4 regions of the Streptomyces sp. NPDC048659 genome follow, and region 3 is predicted to be linked to each of the others. Evidence: riboswitches for the same ligand, from Rfam matches in the RefSeq annotation. Region 3 holds a riboswitch; each other region holds the start of a gene.

Region 1 (7,083 bases), on a different contig from region 3:
CCGCCGACGGCATCGCCGACTACGTCGCCCAGGACGTGGAGCTGTTCCGCGCCCAGCGGCGGCCGGTCGCCGAGCGCGCGTACGGCCTGATGTCCCACGCCGTGGCGCGCGGCACCCGGGCGATGCGCGCCCACGCCGACGTGGCCCCGGCCTACGGCCTGGCCGGGGTCGAGGGGCTGGCCGAGGCGCGGAAGCGGCTGCGGCACGCGCTGGACGTGCAGATCGTGGCGTTCCCGCAGCACGGCGTCGTACGGACCCCGGGAACGGCGGCGCTCCTGGAGAAGGCGGCCCGGGCCGGGCTCGTGGACATGATCGGCGGCATCGACCCGATCGGCTTCGACAACGCCCTGGACGAACAGCTCGACCTCGTCTTCGGCATCGCCGACCGCCACGGCGTCGGCGTGGACATCCACCTGCACGACCAGGGCGAGCGGGGCATCCGGGCCATGCGTGGCATCATCGAGCGCACCCGCGCGCTCTCCCTCGCGGGCAAGGTCACGGTCAGCCACGTGTTCTGCCTGCCCGCCCTGTCCGACCGCGAGCTCGGCGCGATCGCGGCCGACCTGGGCGCCCAGGACATCGCCCTCACCACCGTCGCCCCGTCCGACTCGCTGGTGCTGCCGATCGCGCGGCTGCGCGAGCACGGCGTACGGGTCGGGCTCGGCTCCGACGGGGTCCGCGACTCCTGGAGCCCGTTCGGCAACGCGGACATGATGCACCGCGCGCACCTGCTGGGCTGGGTGACCGACGTCCGCCTCGACGAGGAGCTGGCGGACTGCTACGGCGTGGCCGCCGACGGCGGCGCCGACGTCATGGGCCTGCCCCACGCCGACCTGCGGCCCGGTTCGCCGGCCGACTTCGTCCTCGTACGGGGCGAGTGCCTGCCGCAGGTCGTGGTGGACATGCCGCGCCGGGACCTCGTCGTGCACGGCGGCGTCGTGGTGGCCCGCGACGGGGAGTTCCTGGCCTGACGGGGAGTCCCCCCCTCACGGCCTTCCCGTCAGCGCCTCACCGTCACGGCCTCCCCCTTACGGCCTCCCCCTTACGGCTTCCCCCCTTACGGCCTCCCCGTCAGGGCGTCGTAGCGGACCCCCGTCAGCTCCTCCGACGCGGTCCACAGGCGTTCGCCGGAGGCGTCGTCCAGCGTCCAGCGGGCCCGCCAGGACCGGACGGGCGCGCCGCGCCAGCCCAGCCTCGGGCCGATGAAGGCGTCGGGGCGCACACCGGGGGCGGTGGCCGCGTACAGGGTGGGCAGGGCGCCGGTGGCGGCGGGCTGCGCGATGACCCGGTTGCCCAGCTCCATCAGCCGCTCGGCGGCCTTGCGGCCTTCCTGGCGGGGCCCGGCGGTCTGGAGGTTGGTGGCGGCGTAGCCGGGGTGGGCGGCGGCGGCCACGACGCCGGACCCGGCGGCGTCGAGGCGGCGGGCCAGCTCGTGAATGAAGAGGAGGTTCGCCGTCTTGGAGCGCCCGTACGCGATCCAGCGGCGGTAGCCGCGTTCCGCGTTGAGGTCGTCGTGGTCCAGGTCCGCCAGGGCGTGGAAGCCGCTGGAGAGGCTGACGACCCGGGCGTCGGGGGTGCGCAGCAGCAGGGGCATGAGGAGCCCGGTGAGCGCGAAGTGGCCGAGGTGGTTCACCCCGAACTGGGTCTCGAAGCCGTCGGTGGTGCGGCCCTGCGGGAGGGCCATCACCCCGGCGTTGTTGATCAGCAGGTCGAGCCGGTCGGAGCGCTCCGCGAAGGCGGCCGCGAAGGCCCGTACGGAGGCGAGGTCGCCCAGGTCGAGCCGGGCGAACTCCGCCTCCGCGTGCGGGACTTCGGTGCGCAGCCGGTCGCGGGCCGCTTCGCCCCGGGCACTGCTGCGGCAGGCGAGCACGACGTGCGCGCCGGCGCGGGCCAGTTCGCGGGCGGTGACGTAGCCGATGCCGCTGTTGGCCCCGGTGACCACCGCGGTGCGGCCCCGCTGGTCGGGGATGTTCCTCGCGTTCCAGCCCGTCATACGAGCGCTCCTTCCGGCCGTGACGCCCCCATGATGCCCCGGCCGCCGCGAGGAGGGGGGGTCAGTAGGCGCCGAAGACGTTGTCGATCGAGCCGTAGCGGTCGGCGGCGTAGTTGCAGGCGGCGGTGATGTTGGCGACCGGGTCGTAGAGGTCGTAGGCGGTGCCGGGGACGTGGTAAGCCTGGAAGGTGGGCTCGATCACCTGGAGCAGGCCCTTGGAGGGGGTGCCGGCGGCGGCGTTGGAGTCCCAGTCGTTCAGGGCGAGCGGGTTGCCCGAGGACTCGCGCATGATGTTGCGGTAGATGCCGTCGTAGCTGCCCGGGATGCCGTTGCGGCCCATGATGTCGAGGGCCTCCCGGATCCAGCCGTCCAGGTCGTCCGTGTACGAGACGGCCGAGGTCGCCGCCGATGTCGCCGCCGCCGCCGAGGAGACCGACGTGGCGGACCGGGCGGACGGCGCCGCGGGGGTCTTCGCCGCCGCCTGGACCACCTCGGTGGAGACCGCGGGCGCGACCGCCGGGCGAGCGGTGGCCGCGGCTCCGCCGCCGGTGGCAGCGGTCGCGGCGCCGAGGGAGAGGCGCAGGCCGGGGTGGATGAGGCCGGGGTCGGCGCCGACGGCGGCGCGGTTGTCGCGGTAGAGCTGCTTCCAGCCGCCGCTCAGCTGGTGCTGGCGGGCGATCTTCGAGAGCGAGTCCCCCGCGACGACCGAGTAGGTGGCCTTCCCGCCCTGCTGAACCGTTGCGATCTTTCCGATCGCGACGACCTGTGCGGCCTGCGTGGTCTGCGTGGTCTGGACGGCCTGCACGGCCGGCGCCGTCCGGGCCGTCTGGGCTATCTGGGCTGTCTGGGCTGCCTGGGCCGTCAGCGCCGCCTGCGGGGTCGCGGCGGCGGCTCCGGTCGCCGCGGCGAGCGGCAGGACGAGTGCGGCGCCGCCGGTGATGCCGACGACGGCCAGGCCGCGGGCGAGCGGGGTGTTCTTGGGGCGGCGGTGCTTCCCGGGTCCACGCATGGCGAGAGTCCTCTCCTTCGCCTGCGAGGTGAGCTGTCGGGTTCGGGCAGGAGCTGCCCGGCCGCACGGCTGCGCGGCTTCACCCCGAGCCGCCCCGGACACGGGGCGGCGGCGAACCTTGGGTCCCCCGCTCCTGCCGTTCTCGGGTGGGTGAGTGTGGTGCCCGGGCGGCGGCAGGATTCGGCGTTCCACCCGGATGACGGGTGACCGTAGGCGAATCCGAAGAGCCGGAACAAGGGCCTGATTCGCAAAAGCAAGCAGATCTTTTAGGAGGCCGGACCGGGGTGATCACGGCCCGGTGATCCAACTCGCCAACTCTTCTCCGGGCGCCCGCCCCTGACACCGCGCCAGGGCGCGAGGAATTCGGCCCGCCGTGACTCAGATCACCGAGGAATACTTAAACGGATATGTCCGGATCCATTTAGTTTGGGGTGGTGAGGCGGGCGGCTTTGGTCCGCACGACGAGCGCGGGCGGACCACACGACTGGCGGTCCGCTTCCGCGGCGGGATGATGGAGAAGCCGGCTGCGGGGCGGAGGAGGGACACGGTCTGGATGAGCGCGGCGGACTTCCCTGCCGGCCCGGACCCGGCGGACGGCGATCTCGCCCCGGAGCCGGGCGGCCCGTTCGACGTGCTCGGCGTCGCCGCCGTCCTCCTCGACGAGGACGGCCGGATCGTCCTGTGGGGCCCCCGGGCGGAAGAGCTCTTCGGCCATCCCACGGCCGAGGCCCTGGGTCGCGACGCCGTCGCGCTGCTGGTGGCGGAGCGGCACCGGGAGCCGGTGCGGTCCCTGATCGCGCGCGTGGCCTCGGGCGGCGGGCCCCGGGCCGGGGTCTTCCCCGTACGGCACAGGGACGGGCGCACGGTCCCGGTCGAGTTCCGCGCCACGCGCCTCCAGGACGAGCGGGGCAGGCCGTACGTCCTCGGGCTCGCCGCGGACCGGGCCGCCGCCCGCCGGGCGGAGCGGGACCTGTCGCTGTCCTCGCTGCTGGTCGGCCACTCCCCCATCGGGCTCGCCGTGGTCGATCACGGCCTCCGTTTCGTCCTGGTCAATCCGGCGCTGGAGCGCATCGACGGCCGGCCCGCCGCCGCGCACCTGGGCCGGACCGTCACGGAGGCGGTCGACTCGCCGGACGCCGAGGCGCTGGCGGCGGCGCTCGGCGAGGTCCTGCGGACGGGCGAGCCCGTCCGCTCCCTCACCGTGCGGGGCGTGCGCGGGCCCGGTGGCGAGGAGCGGGTGTGGTCGGTCTCGCTCTACCGGCTGGAGACGCCGGAGCGCCGGGTCATGGGCGCAGCCGCCTCGGTCAGCGACATCACCGAGCAGCACGCCGCGGCCAGGACCGCGGCCCGGGCCCGGCGCCGCCTCGCGGTCATCGCGGACGCCTCGGAGCGGGTGGGCACCACCCTCGACCTGGACCTGACCGCGCACGAGCTGGCGGACCTCGTGGTGCCCGAGTTCGCCGACATCGCGGCCGTGGACGTCCTGGAGGACATCCTCACCCAGCCCGGACCCGCCCGGACCTCGGGCCCGGCCGTGTTCCGGGCCCTCGCGGTCACGGCCGCGTACCCCACCCCGGCGCAGGAGGCCGCCGACCCGGTGGGCGAGCCCGCCCGCTACGGCGCCGAGCGGCTGGTCACCCAGTGCGCCCGCACCGGCCGCCCGGTCCTCGTGCGGCACGTCACCGACGCCGACCTGCCGCGGATCGCCAGCGGAGAGGCCACCGCCGCGCTGCTGCGCCGCGCGGGCATCCACTCCTACCTCGCCGTCCCGCTGCGCGCCCGAGGCGTCGTGCTCGGCGTCCTGGACCTGAAGCGGGCCAGGAACTCGGTGCCCTTCGACGAGGACGACGTGCTGCTGGCCGGGGAGCTGGCCGCCCGCGCGGCCGTCGCCATCGACAACGCGCGCTGGTACCGGCACCAGAGCCAGGCCGCCCTGGCCCTCCAGCGGCACCTGCTGCCGCACGGCCCGCCCCGGCTCAACGGCCTCGACGTGGCCTACCGCTACCAGCCCGCGTCGGAGTCGGTCGAGGTCGGCGGCGACTGGTTCGACGCGATCCCGCTGCCCGACGGCAAGACGGCGCTCGTCGTCGGCGACGTCATGGGCAGCGGCATCAACGCGGCCGCGACCATGGGCCAGTTCCGTACCGCGGCCCGCACCCTCGCCTCGCTCGGCCTCGCGCCCGCCGTCGTCCTGGAGCACCTGGACCGCACCGCCGCCGAGCTGGACGAGGCGATGGCCACCTGCGTGTGCGCCGTGTACGACCCGTACAGCGGGAGCTGCCGCGTCGCGAACGCCGGACATCCGCCGCCCGTGCACGTCGCGGCGGGCCGGGCGCCCCGGCTGCTGGAGCTGTCGGAGGGCGCTCCGCTGGGCGTCGGCGGGGTGCCCTTCGAGACGCGGGAGTTCCCCTTCGGGACCGGCGACGACCTGGTCCTGTACACCGACGGCCTGGTCGAGACCCGCGACCAGGACATCGACGTACGGCTCGCCGCCCTCACCGACCTGCTGGACCGCGCCCCGCTGCCGCTGGAGCAGATCTGCGACCTGCTGCTCGGCGCGCTGCGCGGGGCCGACGACCACGACGACGTCGCGCTGCTGATCGCCCGCGCCAGGCCGCCGCACCCGAAGGAGGCACCGTGAGCGACCCGCTCCCGCCGGAGAACGCCCTGCCGCCGGTCGCCGAGGACGGCGCGGCCGTCCTGCTCGACGAGCGGGGCCGGATCGACGCCTGGACCGAGGAGGCCGGGGCCCTGCTCGGGCGGCCCGCCGCCGACGTCCTCGGGCAGCCGGCCCGCGCGCTGCTCGCGGACCCGGCGGCCTGGCCGGCGCTGGTCGCGGCGTACGGCCGGGGCGCCCGGCGCGGGGACGCGGTGCTGCGGACCGGCCGGGGCGAGGAACTCCCCGTGGTCTTCCAGGCGTTCGGCCTCGCGGGCGACAGCCGCCCGGCCGGCTTCCTGGTCCTCGCGACCCCGGCGGCGCGGGCGGTGCGGCGGCACCAGGACCGGGCGTTCGTCCGGGAGCTGTTCCTGCAGGACCGCGTGGGGTTCGCCGTCTTCGACGCGGGCCTGCGGCTGCTGCGCACCAACACCCACCTCCTCCCGTACACGGGCGTGCCGGAGGACCTGCGGGGGCGGCGGCTCGGCGAGTTCCTGTGGCCCGGGGACGCCGACTCGGTGGAGGGGAAGCTGCGCGAGGTGCTGCGCACGGGACGGCCCCTGATGGGGGTGGAGGAGTCCCTGCGCACCATCGACGACCCGAGCGGCGGGGTCGTCATCTCCATCTCGGCGTTCCGGCTCCAGTCCCCCGACGGGCGGGTGCTGGGGCTGACGGCGCTGTTCACCGACGTGACCGAACTGCGCCGCTCGACCGAGCGACTGGACCTGCTGCACCGGGCCACCGCCTCGGTCGGGCGCTCCCTGTCGGTCTCGGACACCGGGCGGGAGCTGGCCGCGGCGCTGGTGCCCGGCCTTGGCGACCTGGCGGTGGTGGAGCTCGCCGACGGGGTGGTGCACGGCGAGGAGCCGATGCCCGACCGGGACGGCCGCCTCCTGCTGCGCCGCACGGCGGTGGCGGGCCGCCTTCCGGAGGGCGGGGATGACGGTGGACCGGAGGGCGGGGATGACACTGAACCCGGTGTCCGCTCCGGCGGCGGGGCGAATGGCGGGCCCGAGGGGCCCGCCGACGCCGGTGCCGTGCTCGCCGTCATCCCTGCCGAGGGCGACATCGGTACCCGGCGGGGGCCCGACGCCCCGGACCTGGGCGGCTATCCGGCGACGATGACCGCGCCGCTCCGGGCGCGGGGCATGGCGCTCGGGCGGGTGTCGGTCGGGCGGCACCGGGACCGGGGGCCCTATCTGCGGGCCGACCGGGACCTGCTGCGCGAGATCGCGGGACGGGCGGCCCTCGCGCTCGACAACGCGCGGCGGTTCACGCGGGAGCGGCGGGCGGCCGTGGGGCTCCAGCGCAGCATGCTGCCGCCGACGCAGAACGAGACGCCCGCGGCGAGCACCTCCGCCGTGTACCTGCCGGCCGGGACGGCGACCGGGGTCGGCGGGGACTGGTTCGACGTGATCCCGCTGT
Region 2 (7,083 bases), on a different contig from region 3:
ACCTGGGCGTTGTCGCCCGCGGCCCACACGTAGTCCAGGCCGTTGACCTGGAGCTTCTCGTTGCAGTCCACGTGGCCGCGGGGGCCGAGCGGCAGACCGAAGCGGGAGAGCGCCGGGTTCGGCTTCACGCCGGCGGTCCAGACGATCGTGTTGGAGTCGACCTCGAGGCCGTTCTTCAGCACGACGTGGCCGTCGACACAGGAGTCCATCGAGGTCTGGAGGTAGATCTCGATGCCGCGGCCCTCAAGGTGCTCCTTGCCGTACTGGCCGAGCTTCGGGCCGACCTCGGGAAGGATCTTGTCGGCGGCGTCGACCAGGATGAAGCGCATGTCCTCGCGCTTCACGTTCTGGTAGTACTTCGCCGCGTCGCGGGCCATGTCCTCGACCTCGCCGATGGTCTCCGCGCCGGCGAAGCCGCCGCCCACGAAGACGAAGGTCAGCGCCTTGCGGCGGAGCTCCTCATCGGTGGTCGAGTCGGCCTTGTCGAGCTGCTCGAGGACGTGGTTGCGCAGGCCGATGGCCTCCTCGATGCCCTTCATGCCGATGCCCTGCTCGGCGAGGCCGGGGATCGGGAAGGTGCGGGAGACGGCACCCATCGCGATGACCAGGTAGTCGAAGGGCAGCTCGTACGCCTCGCCGACGAGCGGCGAGACGGTGGCGACCTTGCGGTCCTGGTCGATGGTGGTGACCCGGCCGGTGAGCACCTCCGCTCCGCGCACGACGCGTCGCAGCGGGACGACGACGTGGCGCGGCGAGATGCTGCCGGCGGCGGCTTCGGGGAGGAAGGGCTGGTAGGTCATGTACGACCGCGGGTCGACGACCGTGACGGTCGCCTCCGCGTAGCGCATCTTCTTGAGGATGCGCCGAGCTGCGTACAGGCCTACGTACCCGCCGCCTACTACGAGGATCCTGGGACGCTCCGTGGTGCTCATGCATCCGAGTATCCACCCCTCCCCGGGGGGTGGCTCGTGCGCCCCTTCACAAGCTTGCCGGGGTCCTCTGCTACACTCCGCCGCCCACGTGACCCAGGTCATGGTCCAGCAAAGGAACCACGGGGTGCCGGTGGACGTTGTTCACCCCCTGTGAACTGGCCCGGAGAGCCTTACGCAACGCAGAACCGTGGGGTGCGTTCACACGATGGAAACATCGAGCGAAGTGGCCTCCGGACCTGCGAAAGGGCCCCGGGAACCCCCTCGGAGGGACCAATGGTCCTCCTGGGGCTCCAACAGGGCCCTTTCTCTTGTGAAGAACTTCACGAACTTTTCCGACGACACGTCGCGAACGGGCCCCTGTCAGGGCTCATAGGCGCCCGCTATGCGACGGATAGCGCGATCCCATCGAGAATGTCGTGCTCGCTGACGACCACCTCGGCGGCGCCCACGCGCTCCATGATCTCGGCGAGGACCAGCGCCCCGGCGATGATCACGTCCACCCGGCCCGGGTGGATCACCGGGATCGCGGCGCGCTCGTCGTGGGTGGAGCCGAGCAGCCGGGCCAGCACCTCGTCGACCCGCGCGCGGGAGATCCGGGCGTGGTGGATCTTCGTGGAGTCGTACTCCGGGAGCCCCAGCGCGACGGCGGCGACCGTGGTGACCGAGCCGGCCAGGCCGACCAGGGTCTCGGCGGCGCCGAGCGGCACGGTCTCGGCGGCCAGGTCCAGCGCGGCGCGCACGTCGGCCCGGATCGCGGCGACCTCCTCGGCGGTCGGCGGGTCGTGCCGCACGTGCCGCTCGGTGAGGCGTACGCAGCCGATGTCGACCGAGCGGGCGGCCTCGACGTGCCGGTTGCCGACGACGAACTCGGTGGAGCCGCCGCCGATGTCCACGACCAGCCGGCGGTCGTCGCCGGTCAGCTCGCCCGTGGCGCCGGTGAAGGAGAACGCGGCCTCCTGGTCACCGGTGATCACCTCGGGCTCGACGCCCAGGATGCCGACGACGCCGTTCACGAAGTCGGCCCGGTTCTCCGCGTCGCGGGAGGCGGAGGTGGCGACGAAGCGCAGCCGGTCGGCGCCGACCCCGTACTCCGCGAGGACGGCCGCGTACTCCCGGCAGGCCGCGAAGGTGCGCTCCAGGGCCTCGGGGGCCAGCCGGCCGGTCCGGTCGACGCCCTGGCCGAGCCGGACGATCGTCATCCGGCGGTCGAGCTCGATCAGCTCGCCGGTCTCCGGGTGCACGTCGGCGACGAGCAGCCGGATGGAGTTGGTGCCGCAGTCGATTCCGGCGACCCGGGTCACTCGGCGCTCTCCTTCTCTTCGCCGCACGGCGACACGCAGGGGCCCTTCGCCCACCACTCGGGCAGCATGGCCAGGGCCTCGTCGCCGAAGGGGTTCACGCCGGGGCCGGCGACCAGGGAGTGGCCGACGAGCACGTGCAGGCACTTGACCCGGTCCGGCATCCCGCCGGCGCTCGGGAAGCCCTCCAGGACCTCGATGGCGTCGCGGCGGCGCAGGTAGTCCTCGTGGGCGGCGCGGTAGGCGGCGGCGAGCTCCGGGTCGGTGGCGAGCCGGGCCTGCATCTCCTTCATGACCCCGTTGGCCTCCAGGGTCCCGATCGCCGAGGCCGCCCGGGGGCAGGTCAGGTAGTACGTGGTCGGGAACGGCGTGCCGTCGGGCAGCCGGGGCGCGGTCTCGACGACGTCGGGGTTGCCGCACGGGCAGCGGTGCGCGATGGCGCGCAGACCACGGGGCGGCCGGCCGAGCTGCTGCTCGAACGCGGCGACGTCCGCGTCGGTCGGCTCGGTGGGGGCGGTCTGCGGAGGGGGCGTTTCCATGGTGGGTCCTGGGTTCAGTGGCGGTCGGCGCTGTCCACGCCGTCCCACAGGTTGTCGTACCAGGGGCGGTCCGTCGCGCCCTGGTCGGTGCGGGGCCGGTGCTCCGCGTCCGGGTCGGTCACGGTGAAGCCGGTCTCGCCGGGCATCACGTAGTGCAGGTGCTCGCGGGCCAGCCGGCGCACGTAGGCGGGGTCCTGGAGGCGGGCCTTCTCGTCCCGCAGCTCCTCGACCCGCCGGGCGGCCTCGGCGGCCTTGCGCTGCTGGTCGGCGATCTCGCCCTGCTGGGAGACGTACTGCCGCATGGGGTAGGCGAGCGCCACCACCAGCGAGCAGACCACCAGGGCCAGGAAGGCCGCGCGGCCGGTGAGCCGGGAGCGGCGGGCCTGGCGGCGGGTCTGGGAGCGGTAGACACGGGCGGCGGTCTGCTCGCCGAGCAGCCTGATCCGGGTCGCGGTCGAGAACCGGTCCCGGTCCTTCACGGCCATCTCGTACGCCTCCCCTTCCACTGCCGACCCTCTTCACACGTACGTCCCCGCACACGGTACGGGACCGAGTGCGGGGACGTACGGAAGCGCCTTGCGGCAGGTGTTGTCAGCCCTTGAAGCGCGGGAAGGCGCTGCGGCCGGCGTAGACCGCGGCGTCGTCGAGGATCTCCTCGATGCGCAGCAGCTGGTTGTACTTGGCGACGCGCTCGGAGCGGGCCGGGGCGCCGGTCTTGATCTGGCCGCAGTTGGTGGCGACGGCCAGGTCGGCGATGGTGACGTCCTCGGTCTCGCCGGAGCGGTGCGACATCATGCACTTGAAGCCGCTGCGCTGGGCGAGCTCGACGGCGTCGAGGGTCTCGGTCAGCGAGCCGATCTGGTTGACCTTGACCAGGAGGGCGTTCGCGGAGCCCTCCTCGATGCCGCGGGCGAGGCGCTCGGGGTTGGTGACGAAGAGGTCGTCGCCGACGAGCTGCACCTTGGCGCCGAGCTTGTCGGTGATGACCTTCCAGCCGGCCCAGTCGTCCTCGAACAGCGGGTCCTCGATGGAGACCAGCGGGTACGCGGCGACGAGCTCCTCGTAGTACTCGGTCATCTCGGCGGCCGAGCGGGACTTGCCCTCGAACTCGTACTTGCCGTCCTTGTAGAACTCGGAGGCGGCGCAGTCGAGCGCGAGCGCGATGTCCTTGCCGGGGACGTAGCCGGCCTGCTTGATGGCCTCGAGGATGAGGTCGAGCGCGGCGCGGTTGGAGTCCAGGTTCGGGGCGAAGCCGCCCTCGTCGCCGAGACCGGTGGAGAGGCCCTTGGTCTTCAGGACGGACTTGAGGGTGTGGTAGACCTCGGTGCCCCAGCGCAGCGCCTCGGAGAAGGACTCCGCGCCGATCGGGGCGATCATGAACTCCTGGATGTCCACGTTGGAGTCGGCGTGCGACCCACCGTTGAGGATGTTCATCATCGGAACGGGCAGCAGGTGCGCGTTCGGGCCGCCCAGGTAGCGGAAGAGCGGCAGGTCGGACGCCTCGGAGGCGGCGTGCGCGACGGCGAGGGAGACGCCGAGGATGGCGTTGGCGCCGAGCGAGGACTTGTCCGGGGTGGCGTCCAGGTCGAACATGGCCTGGTCGATCAGGCGCTGCTCGGTGGCGTCGTAGCCGACGAGCTCCGGGCCGATCTGCTCGATGACCGCGAGGACGGCCTTCTCGACACCCTTGCCCTGGTAACGGTTGGGGTCGCCGTCACGGAGCTCAAGGGCCTCGAAGGCACCGGTGGAGGCACCGGACGGAACGGCAGCACGGCCGGTGCTGCCGTCGTCGAGGCCGACCTCGACCTCGACCGTGGGGTTGCCTCGGGAGTCCAGGATTTCCCGGGCTACGACGACGTCGATGGACGGCACGAGCATCTCCTTCTGGGATGTGACGCTGGGTGTGACGCGGTGGTGCAAGGTCTCGTTTCGCCTTGCGACAAGAGCCTAACCGGCTCTGGCGCTCCGGCCAGCCGGACGCCCGCCCCCTGGGACGAAAAAGGTCCCAACGGCACTCATCTAGGGACGAAAGACCCCTTACTACTCACCGGTAAGGGCCTGGGACGGGGAAACCCCGGACCGGAGCGCACGGGGGAAGGGCGCTCCGGACCGGGGTGGTCACCGCGGGTGGGTCGTCAGGCTCACTTCAGGTGGAGCTGCTGGCCCGGGTAGATCAGGTCGGCGTTCTCGACGACGCCCTTGTTGAGCTCGAAGAGCTTGGCCCAGCCGCCCTTGACGCCGTGCGCCTGGGCGATCTTGCTGAGGGTGTCGCCGGCGACGACCTTGTACTCGCCGTCGCCCTTCTTGACCGTCTTGCCGGTGGGCGTGGTGACGGTCTTCTTGGACTCGGTCTTCTTCTGCGCGGGCTTCGGCGCCTGGCGCTGCTCGCTGCGGGTCGTCGGCTGCTCGGTGGAGCGCTTCGACGACGACGAGGAGGAAGAAGAGGAAGAAGAGGAGGAGGACGAGCTGGAGGAGCCCGTCGACGCGGAGCCGCCGTTGTACGAGGCGTTGGAGAGGCCCACGCCGCAGCTCGGCCACGCGCCCTTGCCCTGGCCCGCGAGGACCTTCTCGGCGATGGCGATCTGCTGGGACTTCGACGCCTGGTTGGCGGTCGAGGCGTAGGCGGTGCCGCCGTACGCGGCCCAGGTGGAGGCCGAGAACTGCAGGCCGCCGTAGTAGCCGTTGCCGGTGTTGATGGACCAGTTGCCGCCGGACTCGCACTGGGCGACGCGGTCCCACTCGGAGGCGGTGGCGGCCGAGGCGGTGCCCGCGGTCATCAGCGGGGCGGCGACGGCGACACCGGTGACGCCGACGAGCGTGGCGACGCGGGTGGCCTTGGAGGGGCGGCGGTGCTTGCCCTTGTTGCCGGAAAACAGCATGGGAATTCTCCTCACCGACGCCTACGAGGTGAGCTGTCGGGTTCGGGCGAGTGAGTTGCCCGGCCGCGTGTCCTTGCACGCGGCTTCACCCCAAGCCGGTCGTCGGCCGTCTGTCTCAACGGCCGGGGCCGGCACTTACCTTGGGTCCCCCGCTCCTGCCTTCGGCGCTTGACAGCGACGACTTCCCGTCGGTCGGCGGCAGGATTCGGCGTACCGGTCGACGGGGCCCGCGGTGGCGAGCGGTGATGACCGTAGACATAGACCCGGCGGAAGTTCAAAGACCATCAACCCGGTGAAATCGCCCCTACTTGCTCCCCGGTGCGGGGTGTTTTCGCAGGTGAGGGGCGACCTCAGCAAAGTTTGCGGACGTGACACGCCAGTTCGGCAAGAGAGACCCATGTCTCACTTACTCATAACGGACATTCAGGTACGGACTACTCCGCCGCCGCCGTCTTTCCAGGCGTCAACTCAAGGCTCTGACCAGGGAGGATGAGGTCCGGGTCGGCGCCGACCGTCTTCTTGTTGGCGTCGTAGAGGGCGGTCCAGCCGCCGGGCAGCGCGTTCTCCTGTGCGATGTCCGACAGACTGTCACCCGGCCTGACGGTGTATTCGTCAACCTTGGGCGCATTGCCGGAATTGACCGTCTTGCTCCCCGCGACGGCGCTCTCCGCGCCCTGGCCGCCGACGGCCGTACCGTCCGTCGATCCGTCAGCCGGGGCCGCGTGGCGCCCGGATTCGGGCGTCACGTCCGTATTGCCCGATTCCTCCGAGGCGGCGTCACCCCGGTGCTTGCCGGAGCCGGGGGTGGCCGGATCCGTCGGGTCGGCCGTGCCCGGGGTGCCCGGGGTCACGGGGGTGCCGGTCGGGTCCGGCGTACCGGTCGGGTCCGGCGTGCCCGGCGTGCCGGTCGGGTCCGGGGTCGCCGAGCCGTCGGGGGTGCCCGGGGTCGCCGGCGGGGTCGTGGTGCCCCCCGAGGGCGTGGCCGGGGTCACCGGGGAGGCCGGGGTGGTGGTGCTGCCCCCGGAGCCGGCCGGGGTGCCGTCGGTCCGGTTGGACTCGGCGACCGGTCCGGTGGAGCTCTTCGGCTTGGCGGCGGGCCCGGGGTTCACGGCGGGCTTGCGGCCGTCCTTCGTCAGGCCCGCGATCGGCGCGCAGGTGTCCCACTGGGGGTCGCCCGCGGCGAAGGCGCGGTCCGCGATCGCGATCTGCTGCGCGCGGCTGGCGAGGTCGGCGCTCGGCGCGTAGGCGAGACCGCCGTGCCGCTCCCAGCCCTCCTGGGTGAACTGGAGGCCGCCGTAGAGCCCGTTGCCGAAGTTGGCGCTCCACGCGCCGCCCGACTCGCACTCGGCGACCCGGTCCCAGGTCGGGGCGTCCGCGGCGGCGGCGGAGCCGGCCGCGAGCAGCGGCAGGGCGATGGCCGAGCCGGTGACACCCG
Region 3 (7,083 bases):
GGCGGCGTCGGCTTCTTCAACGGGCGCCCGCCGCTCGGCTCGGTGCTGCCCGGGCTGTTCCAGGAGAGCCACTGGGAGCCCTCGTTCGGGGTCGCCTCGCCGACCTCGTTCGCCTCCCAGGTGGAGCGCGCCGAGGAGGTCGTCGCCGCGCTCCCGCGCGAGCGGCGCCTCTTCCTGTTCGTGAACGTGTCGGCCCTGCACCAGCCCAACTGGTTCCACACGCCGGGCGCGACCCGGGAGGCGGGCGACTCCCGGGAGACCCACGCCGCCGCCCTGGAGTACGTGGACCGGCACATCGGGCGCCTGTTCGCGGCGATGAGCAGCCGCCGCGACTGCTTCGCGATCGTCTGCTCGGACCACGGGACCGCGTACGGAGACGACGGGTTCACGGGGCACCGCCTCGGCCATGAGAGCGTATGGAATGTGCCGTATGCACATTTCATCCTGCCTGGCCCGGACAGCATGGAGACCACCGCATGACCCGCACGACCCCGACCGCCACCGCGACGCCGACCCAGGCCCCGGCCCCGGCCCCGGCCCCGGCCCCGGCCCCGGCCCCTAGCGTCGCCCCGACGCCCCGCCCGTACCGCAGCTACGTCTACGCGTACCCACACAAGACCGCGTACCGCCCGCTGCCCGAGCGGCCCCCGCTCGCCGCGCTCTGGGCGGACGAGCCGAAGGACGCGCTCTCCCTCTACGCGCACATACCGTTCTGCGAGGTCCGCTGCGGCTTCTGCAACCTCTTCACCCGGATCGGCGCCCCGGACGAGCTGACCACCCGCTATCTCGACGCGCTGGAGCGGCAGGCGGTGGCGGTGCGCGAGGCGCTGGGGGACGCGGCGCCGGTGCGGTTCGCCACCGCCGCGTTCGGCGGGGGCACGCCGACCTATCTGACCGCCGCCGAGCTGGCGCGGCTGTGCGACATCGCCGAGCTGCGGATGGGGGCGGACCTGCGGGCCGTGCCCCTGTCGGTGGAGACCTCCCCGGGCACGGCGACCGCCGACCGGCTCGCGGTCCTCGCCGAGCGGGGCGCCACCCGCCTGAGCATCGGCGTGCAGAGCTTCGTCGAGCGGGAGGCGCGGGCGGCGGTGCGCCCGCAGCGCCGCTCCGACGTCGAGGCGGCCCTCGGGCGCATCCGGGACACCGGCGTCCCGATCCTCAACATCGACCTGATCTACGGCATCGACGGCCAGACCGAGGAGACCTGGCGCCAGTCCCTCGACGCGGCGCTCGCCTGGCGGCCCGAGGAGCTCTACCTCTACCCGCTGTACGTCCGCCCGCTCACCGGTCTGGGCCGGCTGGGCCCGGGTCAGGACGCGGACCTGGAGTGGGACGCGCAGCGGCTGCGGCTCTACCGGTACGGCCGGGATCATCTGCTGGCGCAGGGCTACGAGCAGGTGTCGATGCGCATGTTCCGGCGCGCGGACGCGCCCGCCCTCGGCCCCGAGGACCACGCCTGCCAGACGGACGGCATGATCGGCCTGGGCTGCGGCGCCCGCTCGTACACCTCGCGGCTGCACTACTCCTTCGACTACGCGGTGGGCACCCGCGAGATCCGCTCGATCATCGACGCGTACACGGAGGCGCCGGACTTCTCGCGCGCCGAGGTGGGCCGCCGCACCGACCCGGACGAGGCCCGCCGCCGCCATCTGCTCCAGTCGCTGCTCCAGGCCCGGGGCATGGAGACCGCCGACTACGCGGCCCGCTTCGGCGGCGCGCCCGAGGCCGACTTCCCGGCCGAGCTGGCCCGCTTCGAGGCCCGGGGCTGGCTGGACGCGGACGCCCCGGCCGGGCTGCTCCGGCTCTCCCCCGAGGGCCTGGCGTACTCGGACGGGCTGGGCCCCGAGCTGTTCTCCCCGGCGGTGCGGGCGGCGATGGCCGCGTACGAGGCGAAGTAGCGGAGCCCGGAATGGATCTGACCCTGCTCTACCGGGGCCCGCTGGCCTCCTGCGACTACGACTGCCCGTACTGCCCCTTCGCCAAGCGCCGGGACAGCCGCGAGGCGCTGACGGCGGACCGGGCGGCGCTGGAGCGCTTCACCGGCTGGGCGGCGGAGCGGACGGAGGACCGGCTGCGGATCCTGTTCACGCCCTGGGGCGAGGGCCTGACGCGGTCGTGGTACCGGCGGGCGCTGGTCGGGCTGTCCCGGCTGCCGCACGTGGAGCGGGTCGCGATCCAGACCAATCTGAGCTGCCGCACGGAGTGGCTGGCCGAGGCCGACCCGGACACGGTGGCCCTGTGGTGCACCTACCACCCGGGCCAGACCCCGTACGAGCGGTTCCTCGGCAAGTGCCGGGCGCTCGCCGAGCGGGGGATCCGGTTCAGCGTCGGGATCGTCGGCCTGCCGGAGCACCTGGGCGCCGCGCGGCGGCTGCGGGCCGAGCTGCCGCCCGAGGTCTATCTGTGGGTGAACGCGGCGGACGGCCACACCTACACCGACGAGGAGGCCGGGGACTGGACGGTCCTCGACCCCCTCTTCCCTTACAGCAGGCGGCCGCACCGGTCGGCCGGGCTGCCCTGCCGCACCGGCGAGTCGGTCGTCTCGGTCGACGGCGACGGGACGGTGCGGCGCTGCCACTTCGTCAAGGCCGAGCTGGGCAACCTGTACGACGGCTCGTACCGGGCCGCGCTGCGCCCCCGCCCCTGCCCGCTCGGCGTCTGCGACTGCCACATCGGCTACGTCCACCTGGAGACGCTGCCGCTGTACGACGTGTTCGCCGGCGGGGTCCTGGAGCGGATCCCGGCCGGCCCGCCCTGGGCGCGGATCCCGGCCGGCCCGCCGGGGGTGCCTACAGGGGCATGAGGTCGGGGCGCTTGGCCTCGACGTGGTCGCCGGAGCTCTCGCCGCGCAGCCTGCGCCCGATCCACGGGACCAGGTACTCCTTGGCCCAGTGGATGTCGTCCTTGCGGACCTCCAGGGTGCCGCGCGGCGGCTGCGGCGGCCACGCCTGGTCCGGGTCGGCCGGCACCGGCAGGCCGAGGACCTGGGCGGCGCGCAGCGCGACCCGGGTGTGCCCCTCCGCCGACAGGTGGAGCCGGTCGTCGTCCCAGGCGCGCCGGTCCTGGACCGACCGCAGCGACCACAGGTCGAGCACCGGGCAGTCGTAGCGGTCCGCGATGGCCCGCACGTGCGCGGTGTAGGTGGCGATCTTCCCGCGCAGGTGCTTGAGGACCGGCACGTCGCGGGTGTCGAAGCCGGTCGTCACCATCACGGTGCCGACGGCGGAGGTCAGGTCCGCGACGGCGCGCTCGAAGCGCTCGGCGACGTCGTCGGGGTCGGTGCCGGGGCGGATGATGTCGTTGCCGCCGGCGCAGAAGGTCACCAGGTCGGGGGCGAGTTCCTTCGCCCTCGGGACCTGCTCCGCGACGATCTGGTCCAGAAGGCGCCCCCGCACCGCCAGGTTGGCGTAGCGGAAGGCGTCGTTCTCCGGCAGCTGGTCCGCGAGCAGGACCGCGAACCGGTCCGCCCAGCCGACGTACGTCCCGTCGGGGCCGGGGTCGCCGACGCCCTCCGTGAAGCTGTCACCGATCGCCGCGTACGACCCGAATGCGTTCTTGTCTGGTGTTCTCGAATCGTCTGCCACGGGAGCACATCTTTCCTTCACCGATGTGACCTACGCGACCGTAAGGAGGGGTTGACGGCGGGTGACATATGCCACCGATAAAGATTCTCCCAAGTCGGAATAGCCCGGAGGCCCGGCACGTGGGTGCCGGGCCTCCGGGTGGAATCCGTGGTGCGGGGCGGGTCAGACGCCGACGCCGTGCCGGCGCAGGACGGCCAGCGGGTCGATGTCGGAGCCGTACTCCGGCCCGGTGCGGATCTCGAAGTGCAGGTGCGGGCCGGTGACGTTGCCGGTCGCGCCGGAGAGGCCGATCTGCTGGCCGCCGCTGACGGTCTGGCCGGCGGAGACGGACAGCGAGGAGAGGTGGCCGTACTGGGAGAAGGTGCCGTCGGCGTGCTGGATGACGACCTGGTTGCCGTAGGCGCCGCCCCAGCCGGCGGAGTAGACGGTGCCGGGGCCGACCGCGCGGACGGTGGTGCCGGTGGAGGCGATGAAGTCGACACCGGTGTGGTAGCCGGAGGACCACATGGAGCCGGAGGCGCGGTACGGGGTGGAGACGCCGCCGCCCGCGATGGGGGTGACCCAGCCGGAGGAGGAGGTCTGGCCCGTCCCGGACGACGAAGAGGAAGACGACGAGGACGAGGACGACGACGAGGCGGCCGACGTGGCGGGGCGCTCGGTGCCGCGCGTGGCGCGGGTGTCCTCGCCGCCGCTCTTCGTGGTGCGCTCGGGGGCCGCCTTCGGCGCGGGCGCCGCCTTGGCGGTGGTCTTCGCGGGGTTCTTGGCGCCGAGGGTGAGCTTCATGCCGGGGAGGATCAGCGAGGGGTCCTCGCCGACGACCTGGCTGTTGTCGCGGTAGAGCTTCTGCCAGCCGCCGGCCAGCCGGTGCTCGGCGGCGATCTTCGACAGGTAGTCGCCGCGGACGACGGTGTACGCCTTCGGCGCGGCCGCGGCGGGCGCGGCGGCCGGGGCCTGGGCGGGGGTCTTGGCGGCGACGGCGACGGCGACGGCCTGCGGGGCCTTCGCGGCCGGGGCGGCCTGCTCGGCGGCGTGGGCGCCGGTCGCTCCGATCAGCGGCAGGGCGACGACGGCGCCGCCGGTGCCGGCGGCGACGAACCCGCGGGTGATCGGATTGGCCTTGGGACGGCGGTGCTTACCCTTCGCGGGCATGGCGGATTCCTCTCCGTCGCCTGCGAGGTGAGCTGTCGGGTTCGGACTGGAGCTGTCCGGCCGCGCTGTCGCGTGGCTTCACCCCGAGCCGTCCTTGAGGGGCCGGCGTACTACCTGGGTCCCCCGCTCCTGCCTGGTACGGGTGATGGGGATTCCGGTCGGCGGCAGGATTGGGCGGTCCGTCCGGATTGAGCGCGACGCTAGACGAGGCGGCGGGGCCCTAACAAGCCGCGCTTTTCAGGAATGTGCGTACGGACAGCTTTTACGGCCGGAATCGCGGTCACCCTCCGTGGATGACGGTCCCTCGATTTCCCTTTCCACAAGGGAATTCGGAAAGGTTGCCCCGCCACGGTCCGTCACGTGTATGACGCTGCTCACGCACCGGAGACCATCTCCCCCGCTATCAGGGCGCGTTATGCCTTAAGTCCTAATTCGGACAGATCGCGCATTCCCGTCAGAGGGGGTGCGGTCCGGGTCTCTCACCTGGATGATTGCCTCAGGAACCGATCTCACGACCAGGAGCTTCCGTGACCCACGCGACGACCGAGCCCGAGCTGACCGGCGTACGTAACTTCCGCGACCTCGGCGGGCTGCCGACGGTGGACGGCCGGAGCGTGCGCGCCGGGCGCCTCTTCCGCAGCGGTCACCTGGCGCACGCCACGGCGGAGGACGCGGAGTTCCTCGCCGCCCTCGGGCTGCACACCGTCTTCGACTTCCGCAACGAGGCCGACCGGCGGATGGAGGGCGCGGACGTCGAGCTGCCGGGCGTGCGGAACGTGAACATACCGCTCAACGACCCGGCCGACGGCAAGGAGTTCTGGAAGCTGGTGCAGACCGGCGACCTGACGCAGCTCGCCGGGATCCTGGGCGACGGCAAGGCGGCGGCCCGGATGTCCGAGTCGTACCAGAAGATGATCGTGGAGCGGACGGCGGAGCACAGCCGGATCCTGCACGACATGGCCGAGGAGAGCGTCCCGGCCCTGATGCACTGTGCCGCCGGCAAGGACCGGGCCGGGCTGTCGATCGCGATCACGCTGCTCGCCCTGGGCGTGGAGCGCGAGGCGATCGAGGCGGACTACGTGAAGTCGAACGAGCCGCACCGCCGCTACAAGGTGCGGCGCGAGTCCGAGGCCGCGGACGCGATGTCCCCGGAGGTGATGGAGCTGCTGAGCCCCCTCTTCGACGCGCGCGTCGAGTACCTGCGGGCCGCCTTCGCGACCATCGAGGAGACCTGGGGCTCGGTGGAGAACTACCTGTCCGAGGGGCTGCGGCTGGCCCCGGAGACCCGGGACCGGCTGCGCGAGCGGCTGCTCGCCGAGGCGTAGCCCCCGCTCGCCCGCCCCTCGCCTACTGCTTGCCGCCCATCGCGAACAGCAGGTAGAGGAAGCCGGCGAAGAGGTGACCGGCGATGAGGTAGGCGAACAGGCGGAGCACCAGCCCCTTGGGGAACTTGCCGTTGCCCCGCTCCTCGCCGGTGTCCGGTACGGAGTGCGCAGGAAGCTCGGACATGTCGGTCCTTTCCACGGTCGGGTACACGCTCGGATACGGGGGGGTCAGCGGCGGTGCGGGGTGCCGTCGCCGAGGCACAGCTCGGCGACGGGACTCTGCATCAGGGTGTGGACGAAGAGCAGCTCGGCCCCGGCGCGGGTGGCGGCGCCGATCCGGTGCGGGACGAGCGAGTCGAAGTGCGCGCTGTCCCCGGGATCGAGGACGTGCACGGCGTCGCCGAGCGCGAGGCGCACCCGGCCCTCCAGGACGTGGATCCACTCCTCGCCGGGGTGGACCCGCACGATGTCGGCCCGGGTGGCGTAGGGCACGTGGACCCGCAGGCACTGGAGGGCGCGCCCGGCGCCGCCGGCCTGGCGGTAGACCCAGCCGTCGGCCTCGACCGGGTCGGAGCGTCCGGCGCGGACGACGGGGTCGTGTCCGGGCGGGGTCTCCCCCAGCAGCTCCGAGACCGTCGTACCGTAGATACGGGACAGGGCGAGCAGCATCGGCAGCGAGGGCTGCCGGTTCCCCGTCTCCAGGCGGGACAGGTGGGCGGGCGAGAGCCCGGCCCGCTGGGCCGCGGCCTCCAGGGTGAGCCCCCGGCGGCGGCGCAGGGCCCGCAGCTGCGGGGCGACGTCCGGCAGGAGGTCGGGGGCGGCGAGGTCCGGGGAGGCTTCCCCGGGGACGTGGTCCATGCGTCCATTGCGCCAGCTTCGTGCCTCTGAGGCAAGTTTCTTGCCCCAGAGGCAAAAACCGTCCGGGCCCTCCCCGGCCCCGTTCCGGTCAGCGCTGGGCGACCGCCTGCTTGACCAGCGTCTTCCCGAAGTCCCACAGCAGCCCGCCGCCGCCGTGGGCGTCGTCC
Region 4 (7,083 bases), on a different contig from region 3:
AACAACGCGGTCCTCTCGGTCGTCGGCGACATCGACCCGGAGCAGACGCTCGCCTGGGTCGAGAAGTACTTCGGCTCGATCCCCGGCCACGACGGCAAGCCCGCGCCGCGCTCCGGCGAGCTCCCCGAGGTCATCGGCGAGCAGCTGCGCGAGGTCCTCGAGGAGGAGGTCCCGGCCCGCGCGCTGATGGCCGCCTACCGGCTGCCGCACGACGGCACCCGCGCGTGCGACGCCGCCGACCTGGCGCTGACGATCCTCGGCGGCGGCGAGTCCTCCCGCCTGCACAACCGGCTGGTCCGCCGCGACCGCACCGCCGTCGCCGCCGGCTTCGGCCTGCTGCGGCTGGCCGGCGCGCCCTCGCTCGGCTGGCTGGACGTGAAGGCGTCCGGCGGCGTCGAGGTGCCCCAGATCGAGTCGGCCGTCGACGACGAGCTGGCCCGCTTCGCCGCCGAGGGCCCGACACCCGAGGAGATGGAGCGCGCGCAGGCCCAGTTGGAGCGCGAGTGGCTGGACCGGCTGGGCACGGTCGCCGGCCGCGCCGACGAACTGTGCCGGTACGCGGTGCTGTTCGGTGACCCCCAGCTCGCCCTGACCGCGGTGCACCGGGTCCTCGACATCAGCGCCGAGGAGGTGCAGGAGGTCGCCAAGGCCACGCTGCGCCCGGACAACCGCGCGGCGCTGGTCTACGAGCCGGTGGGCGCCGACGGCGACAGCGAGAGCGACGAGGAAGAGGGAGCGGACCAGTGACCGACACGGCCGCGTCTTTGACGAACATGACGTTCCACCCCCAGCCCCAGCCGGGCCAGGCCAAGCCCTGGGCCTTCCCGGCCCCGGAGCGCGGCGCCCTGGACAACGGGCTGACGGTGCTGCGGTGCCACCGCCCCGGCCAGCAGGTGGTGGCCGTCGAGATCTCCCTCGACGCCCCCCTGGACGCCGAGCCCGAGGGCCTGGACGGCGTGGCCACGATCATGGCCCGCGCCCTGTCCGAGGGCACCGACCAGCACACCGCCGAGGAGTTCGCCGCCGAGCTGGAGCGCTGCGGCGCCACCCTGGACGCGGCGGCCGACCACCCGGGCGTACGGGTCTCCCTGGAGGTCCCGGTCTCCCGGCTGCCCAAGGCGCTCGGCCTGCTCTCGGAGGCGCTGATCTCCCCGGCGTTCCTGGAGACCGAGATCGAGCGGCTGGTGAACAACCGGCTCGACGAGATCCCGCACGAGTCGGCCAACCCGGCCCGCCGCGCGGCCAAGCAGCTCTCCAAGGAGCTGTTCCCGGCCTCCGCGCGCGTGTCCCGGCCGCGCCAGGGCACCGAGGAGACCGTCGCGGCGATCGACGCCACCGCCGTCCGCGCCTTCTTCGACGCGCATGTGCGGCCCGCCACGGCCACCGCCGTCATCGTCGGCGACCTCACGGACGTGGACGTCGACAAGGTGCTCGCGGAGACGCTGGGCGCCTGGACGGGCGACGCCGGCACCCGGCGCCCCATGCCGGCCGTCACGGCCGACGACACCGGCCGGGTCGTCATCGTGGACCGCCCCGGCGCCGTCCAGACGCAGCTGCTCCTCGGCCGCGTCGGCCCCGACCGCCACGACCGCGTGTGGCCGGCCCAGGTGCTCGGCACGTACTGCCTCGGCGGCACCCTCACCTCGCGCCTGGACCGCGTCCTGCGCGAGGAGAAGGGCTACACGTACGGCGTGCGCGCCTTCGGCCAGGTGCTGCGCTCCGACGACGCGGGGCACGGGGTCTCGCTGCTCGCCATCAGCGGCTCGGTGGACACCCCCAACACGGGCCCGGCACTTGACGACCTGTGGAAGGTGCTGCGCACCCTCGCCGCCGAGGGCCTGACGGACGCCGAGCGCGACGTGGCCGTGCAGAACCTGGTGGGGGTGGCCCCGCTCAAGTACGAGACGGCCGCCTCCGTCGCGGGCACCCTCGCCGACCAGGTCGAGCAGCACCTCGCGGACGACTACCAGGCGCAGTTGTACGCGCGGCTGGCCGAGACCGGCACGGTGGAGGCGACCGCGGCCGTGGTCAACGCCTTCCCGGTGGACCGGCTCGTGACCGTGCTCGTCGGCGACGCGGCGCAGATCGAGGAGCCGGTGCGCGCCCTGGGCATCGGCGAAGTGACGGTCGTGACCGGCTGATTGAGCCGCTGTCACGCGGACGAGGAGACCCCGACGACCTGGTTCGTCGGGGTTCTCCTTTTTGTCCGTATTGTCGTGCGTGTGATCTTCTGCCCTGTGGCATGTCTTACAAAAGAGCGTGTCTGTTTGGCGATTGACCGAAGATCGGCCTAGCGTCGATCCGGCTGTCCGGCCGTTGTACGACGCCGCATTCGCGGCAACGGACAGTCATCGCCGAGTCCCCGTAAGGCGCGAGCCTGGGGAGCCGGGGACCCATCGCAGTCCCTGGGGTGAATCGGACGCCTTCGCTCGGTGAGCGGAGGGGCCCGTAGGAGACCTTCCTGCTCCGAACCCGTCAGCTAACCCGGTAGGCGAGAGGGAAGGAAAGGATCAGCCACTACATGGCGTTCACCCGTGCCACCGGGAAGCATCGTGGTCCGAGCCGCATGGCGCGCCGCTCCGTGGGCATCGCCGGTGTGGCGACCCTCGCGACGACCGGCGTCATCGGCACCCTGGCCTCCCCGGTGTTCGCCGCCGACGCGGAGCCCGCCTCTCCGGAGGACACCGGCCTCACCCAGGTGATCACCGCCGAGTCCATCGCCGAGCGCGTCGACGCCCAGGCCGATGCCCAGGAGAAGGAGGCCGTCGAGGCCGCCGCCCGGGTCAAGGCCGCCGCCGAGGCCAAGCGCAAGGCCGAGGCCCGCGCCAAGGAGGCCCGCGCGGCCGAGGCCCGCGCCGCCCGCGAGGCCGAGCGCAAGCGCCTGAACTCCTTCCAGCTCCCCGTCGCCGGCACGTACGTGAGCACCGGCTACAAGACCGGCGGCTCGCTCTGGTCCTCCGGCAGCCACTCCGGCATCGACTTCCACGCCGCCTATGGCAGCAAGGTCGTCTCCGTCGGCTCCGGCACCGTCGTCGAGGCCGGCTGGGGCGGCGCGTACGGCAACAACATCGTCATCCGGATGAACGACGGCACGTTCACCCAGTACGGCCACCTCGCCTCCATCGGCGTCGCCGTCGGCCAGACGGTCACCCCCGGCGACCAGATCGGCGTCTCCGGGTCCTCCGGCAACTCGACCGGCCCGCACCTCCACTTCGAGGCCCGTACGAGCGCCGAGTACGGATCGGACGTCAACCCGGTCTCCTACCTGCGTGCCCGCGGGGTCCACGTCTGACGTGTGCGTTCTGTGAAGAAGTCCCGGCTCGAACGAGCCGGGGCTTCTTTTTTGTTTCCGTATTATCGGGTGGCATCGGAAATTCCGGCGTCCTGCAATAGAGTCGCAGGGGCGGATCGAAGAGGCTCGAAGCGGATCGAATAGCGGATCACATACGGAGGTCGGACATGCGTGTTCCCGCGCGCTCGGTATGCACGGCGATCCGGGACGACATCGTCTCCGGCGTCTTCGCGCGAGGTGCCCGCCTGACGGAGGAGCAGCTCGCGCGCCGCTACGGGGTCTCCCGCGTCCCGGTCCGCGAGGCGCTGCGCACGCTGGAGTCCGAGGGCTTCGTGGTCACCCGGCGGCACGCGGGCGCGCATGTCGCCGAGCCCACCGACCAGGAGGCGGCGGACCTGCTCGACGTACGGACCCTGCTGGAGCCGCTGGGAGCCGCCAGGGCCGCCCAGCGCCGCTCGGACGCGCACCTCAAGGTGCTGCGCGGGCTGGTCAGGCTGGGGCAGGAGCGGGCCAGGCGCGGCCAGGGGGAGGACCTGCGCGCGCTCGGCTCCTGGTTCCACGAGACGCTCGCCCAGGCGTCCGGCAGCCCGCCGCTCACCGCGCTCCTCACCCAGCTGCGCCACAAGATCGCCTGGATGTACGCGGTCGAGCCGGCCACCCGGCCCGTGGAGGCGTGGGCCGAGCACGGGGCGATCGTCGACGCCGTCGCGCGCGGGGACGCGGAAAGGGCCCGCGCGCTGACCGCGCTGCACGTGGAGCGCGCCCTTCCGCTGCACCGGCCGCGGCGGCCGGAGCGCCCCCGTGTGAGGGTTTCGCAACACGTCGTCAACACGGCGGGGCCGCGGAATTAACGCGGGCGCCGTATACAAGGGGGAGTGGATTTCCGGCGGTCGCTCTAATTCGTGCCGCCGAATAGGGTGACTTGCGTAATGCCTGCGGAATGCCCGTGGGAAAATACTCCAGGGAAGCGGAAAGGACCGTACCGGCCGGAATTCCGGCGAGTACGGCCCTTGGTGATCCGTCGTCGGGGAGGAGACGGATCAGACGGTCTCGGGAAGCTCCTCGAGACCCTCGGCGACCAGCTTCGCGAGGCGGTCGAGCGCGGCCTCGGCGCCTTCGGCGTCCGAAGCGAGCACGATCTCCTCGCCGCCCTGGGCACCCAGGCCGAGCACCGCGAGCATGGACGCGGCGTTGACCGGGTTGCCGTCAGCCTTGGCGATCGTCACGGGGACGCCGGCGGCCGTGGCGGCACGGACGAAGATGGAGGCGGGGCGGGCGTGCAGGCCCTCGGCCCAGCCGACGTTGACGCGGCGCTCAGCCATGGTGGTTGCCCTTCAACTTTCAGCGGTTGTCTAGACCAGTCTCTCACGGGAGGCGAGATGCTCGTGCCGACCTTCGGCCCGATGTCGGCGGCCTTTAGGCCCTCCCTACCTTGCACGGCGGGCACCCACCGCGCGACCGGTGCCGCTGTCGGACCCCGGTCGTAGTCTTGCCCCATGCAGAGCGCGTCGGAACAGTCCGAACAGCCGGAGCACGCGTACCCCGACCACTGGGAAGCCGACGTGGTCCTCCGTGACGGCGGCACCGCGCGCATCCGCCCGATCACCGCCGACGACGCCGAGCGGCTGGTCAGCTTCTACGAGCAGGTCTCGGACGAATCGAAGTACTACCGCTTCTTCGCGCCCTACCCCCGGCTCTCCGCCAAGGACGTGCACCGCTTCACCCACCACGACTTCGTGGACCGCGTGGGACTCGCCGCCACGGTCGGCGGGGACTTCATCGCCACCGTGCGCTACGACCGGATCAACCCCCTGGGGCGCCCCGCCTCCGCCCCCGCCGACGAGGCCGAGGTCGCCTTCCTCGTCCAGGACGCCCACCAGGGGCGGGGCGTCGCCTCCGCGCTCCTCGAACACATCGCGGCGGTCGCGCGGGAGCGGGGCATCCGCCGGTTCGTCGCCGAGGTGCTGCCCGCGAACACCAAGATGATCAAGGTGTTCACGGACGCCGGCTACACCCAGAAGCGCAGCTTCGAGGACGGCTCCGTCCGCCTCCACCTCGACCTGGAGCCCACCGACCGCTCGCTCGCCGTCCAGCGCGCCCGCGAGCAGCGCGCCGAGGCCCGCTCCGTGCAGCGGCTCCTCACCCCCGGCTCCGTCGCCGTCATCGGCGTGGGCCGCACCCCCGGAGGGGTCGGCAGGGCCGTGCTGCGCAACCTCCTGGACGCCGGTTACACCGGCCGGGTCCACGCCGTGAACAGCGCCCTGGGGGACGGGCCGCACGAGTTGGAGGGCGTCCCCGCCTTCCGGGGCGTCGCCGACATCGGCGAGGACGTCGACCTCGCCGTCGTGGCCGTGCCCGCGGAGCGCGTCCCCGAGGTCGTCGCCGCCTGCGGGGAGCACGGCGTGCGGGGCCTGGTCGTGCTCTCGGCCGGCTACGCGGAGAGCGGGCCCGAGGGCCGCGAGCGCCAGCGCGCGCTGGTGCGGCAGGCCCGCTCGTACGGGATGCGGATCATCGGGCCCAACGCCTTCGGGATCATCAATACGGCCGAGTCCGTCCGGCTGAACGCCTCGCTGGCCCCCCAGATGCCGGCCGCCGGGCGCGTCGGGCTGTTCACCCAGTCCGGCGCCATCGGCATCGCCCTGCTCGCCGGACTGCACCGGCGCGGCGCCGGGCTCTCCTCCTTCATCTCCGCCGGGAACCGGGCGGACGTCTCCGGCAACGACCTCCTCCAGCACTGGTACGACGACCCCGCGACCGACGTCGTCCTCCTCTACCTGGAGTCGATCGGAAACCCCCGGAAGTTCACCCGGCTCGCCCGCCGCACCGCCGCCGTCAAGCCGGTCGTCGTCGTCAAGGGCGCCCGGCACAGCGGCAGCGCCCCGCCCGGCCACCGGGTCCCCGTCACCCGCATCCCGCACGCCACGGTCTCCGCCCTGCTGCGGCAGGCCGGCGTCATCCGCGTGGACACCGTCACCGAGCTCGTCGACGCGGGCCTCCTCCTCGCGGACCAGCCCCTCCCGGCCGGCCCCCGCGTCGCCATCCTCGGCAACTCCGAGTCGCTGGGGCTGCTCACCTACGACGCCTGCCTCACCGAGGGCCTGCGCCCGCTGCGCCCCCTCGACCTGACCACCGGGGCCACCCCCGCCGACTTCCGCACCGCGCTCGCCGCCGCCCTCGCGGACGACGCCTGCGACGCCGTGGTCGTCACCGCGATCCCCTGGGTCGGGGAGAACGGGGCGACCGAGTCCGGCGACGGCGAGGTCCTGGCCGCCGCCCTCCGCTCCGCCGTCGAGGACGCGCGGGGCACGGCCAAGCCGGTCGTCGTCGTCCACGTCGAGATGGGCACCCTCGCGGACGCCCTCGCCGCGGCGACCCGCACCCGCCCGGCGGCGGGCGAGCGTACGGGCGGGGCCGGGCGTACCGGCGAGGCCGGCAGGTCCACTCCCTCCCGGCTCGCTCCAGCTCCCGCTCCTTCCGTTCCTGCCCCTGCTACTGCTCCCGCTCCCGCTCCCGCTTCTGCGCCCGCAGCCGGGCATCCCTCCGCGTCCGATCCGGAGACCCCGCCCCCCGGCGTGCCCGTCGTCCGTCCCATCCCCGCCTACCCCGCCGCCGAGCGGGCCGTACGGGCGCTCGCCGAGGCCGTGCGGTACGCGCAGTGGCGGCGGCAGGCGGCGGCCGAGCCCGGGCGGGTGCCCGAGTTCGACGGCATCGACGAGAGCGGGGCGGCCGGCCTCATCGCGCGGGCGCTCGCCACCGACGGCGGCGACCCGCGCGGGGTGACGCTCGACGCC

Evidence for each region. Region 3 has a riboswitch for cyclic di-AMP ahead of AB0C99_RS14765 (LysM peptidoglycan-binding domain-containing M23 family metallopeptidase). Riboswitches for the same ligand answer to the same signal wherever they lie in the genome.
Region 1: another riboswitch for cyclic di-AMP. It lies ahead of AB0C99_RS29160 (LysM peptidoglycan-binding domain-containing protein); the one in region 3 lies ahead of AB0C99_RS14765 (LysM peptidoglycan-binding domain-containing M23 family metallopeptidase).
Region 2: another riboswitch for cyclic di-AMP. It lies ahead of AB0C99_RS22445 (transglycosylase family protein); the one in region 3 lies ahead of AB0C99_RS14765 (LysM peptidoglycan-binding domain-containing M23 family metallopeptidase).
Region 4: another riboswitch for cyclic di-AMP. It lies ahead of AB0C99_RS25150 (M23 family metallopeptidase); the one in region 3 lies ahead of AB0C99_RS14765 (LysM peptidoglycan-binding domain-containing M23 family metallopeptidase).

Annotation. Positions count from the first base shown of each region.
Region 1 is NZ_JBEZHM010000047.1:22,395-29,477, reverse strand. It holds gene AB0C99_RS29170 (amidohydrolase family protein) at 1-971, shown strand, start outside; gene AB0C99_RS29165 (oxidoreductase) at 1,058-1,993, opposite strand; gene AB0C99_RS29160 (LysM peptidoglycan-binding domain-containing protein) at 2,055-3,002, opposite strand; cyclic di-AMP (ydaO/yuaA leader) riboswitch at 3,008-3,165, opposite strand; gene AB0C99_RS29155 (SpoIIE family protein phosphatase) at 3,556-5,643, shown strand; gene AB0C99_RS29150 (SpoIIE family protein phosphatase) at 5,640-7,083, shown strand, end outside.
Region 2 is NZ_JBEZHM010000029.1:79,636-86,718, forward strand. It holds gene AB0C99_RS22420 (NAD(P)/FAD-dependent oxidoreductase) at 1-932, opposite strand, end outside; gene AB0C99_RS22425 (Ppx/GppA phosphatase family protein) at 1,313-2,233, opposite strand; gene AB0C99_RS22430 (DUF501 domain-containing protein) at 2,230-2,769, opposite strand; gene AB0C99_RS22435 (septum formation initiator family protein) at 2,784-3,254, opposite strand; gene eno (phosphopyruvate hydratase) at 3,361-4,647, opposite strand; gene AB0C99_RS22445 (transglycosylase family protein) at 4,911-5,648, opposite strand; cyclic di-AMP (ydaO/yuaA leader) riboswitch at 5,652-5,825, opposite strand; gene AB0C99_RS22450 (transglycosylase family protein) at 6,083-7,083, opposite strand, start outside.
Region 3 is NZ_JBEZHM010000016.1:1,904-8,986, forward strand. It holds gene AB0C99_RS14745 (STM4013/SEN3800 family hydrolase) at 1-480, shown strand, start outside; gene AB0C99_RS14750 (STM4012 family radical SAM protein) at 477-1,898, shown strand; gene AB0C99_RS14755 (STM4011 family radical SAM protein) at 1,910-2,803, shown strand; gene AB0C99_RS14760 (SGNH/GDSL hydrolase family protein) at 2,790-3,584, opposite strand; gene AB0C99_RS14765 (LysM peptidoglycan-binding domain-containing M23 family metallopeptidase) at 3,747-4,733, opposite strand; cyclic di-AMP (ydaO/yuaA leader) riboswitch at 4,738-4,888, opposite strand; gene AB0C99_RS14770 (tyrosine-protein phosphatase) at 5,261-6,058, shown strand; gene AB0C99_RS14775 (DUF6126 family protein) at 6,081-6,242, opposite strand; gene AB0C99_RS14780 (helix-turn-helix domain-containing protein) at 6,287-6,916, opposite strand; gene AB0C99_RS14785 (aspartate aminotransferase family protein) at 7,005-7,083, opposite strand, start outside.
Region 4 is NZ_JBEZHM010000036.1:26,611-33,693, reverse strand. It holds gene AB0C99_RS25160 (pitrilysin family protein) at 1-747, shown strand, start outside; gene AB0C99_RS25155 (pitrilysin family protein) at 774-2,141, shown strand; cyclic di-AMP (ydaO/yuaA leader) riboswitch at 2,343-2,509, shown strand; gene AB0C99_RS25150 (M23 family metallopeptidase) at 2,522-3,292, shown strand; gene AB0C99_RS25145 (GntR family transcriptional regulator) at 3,460-4,143, shown strand; gene AB0C99_RS25140 (HPr family phosphocarrier protein) at 4,333-4,614, opposite strand; gene AB0C99_RS25135 (GNAT family N-acetyltransferase) at 4,789-7,083, shown strand, end outside.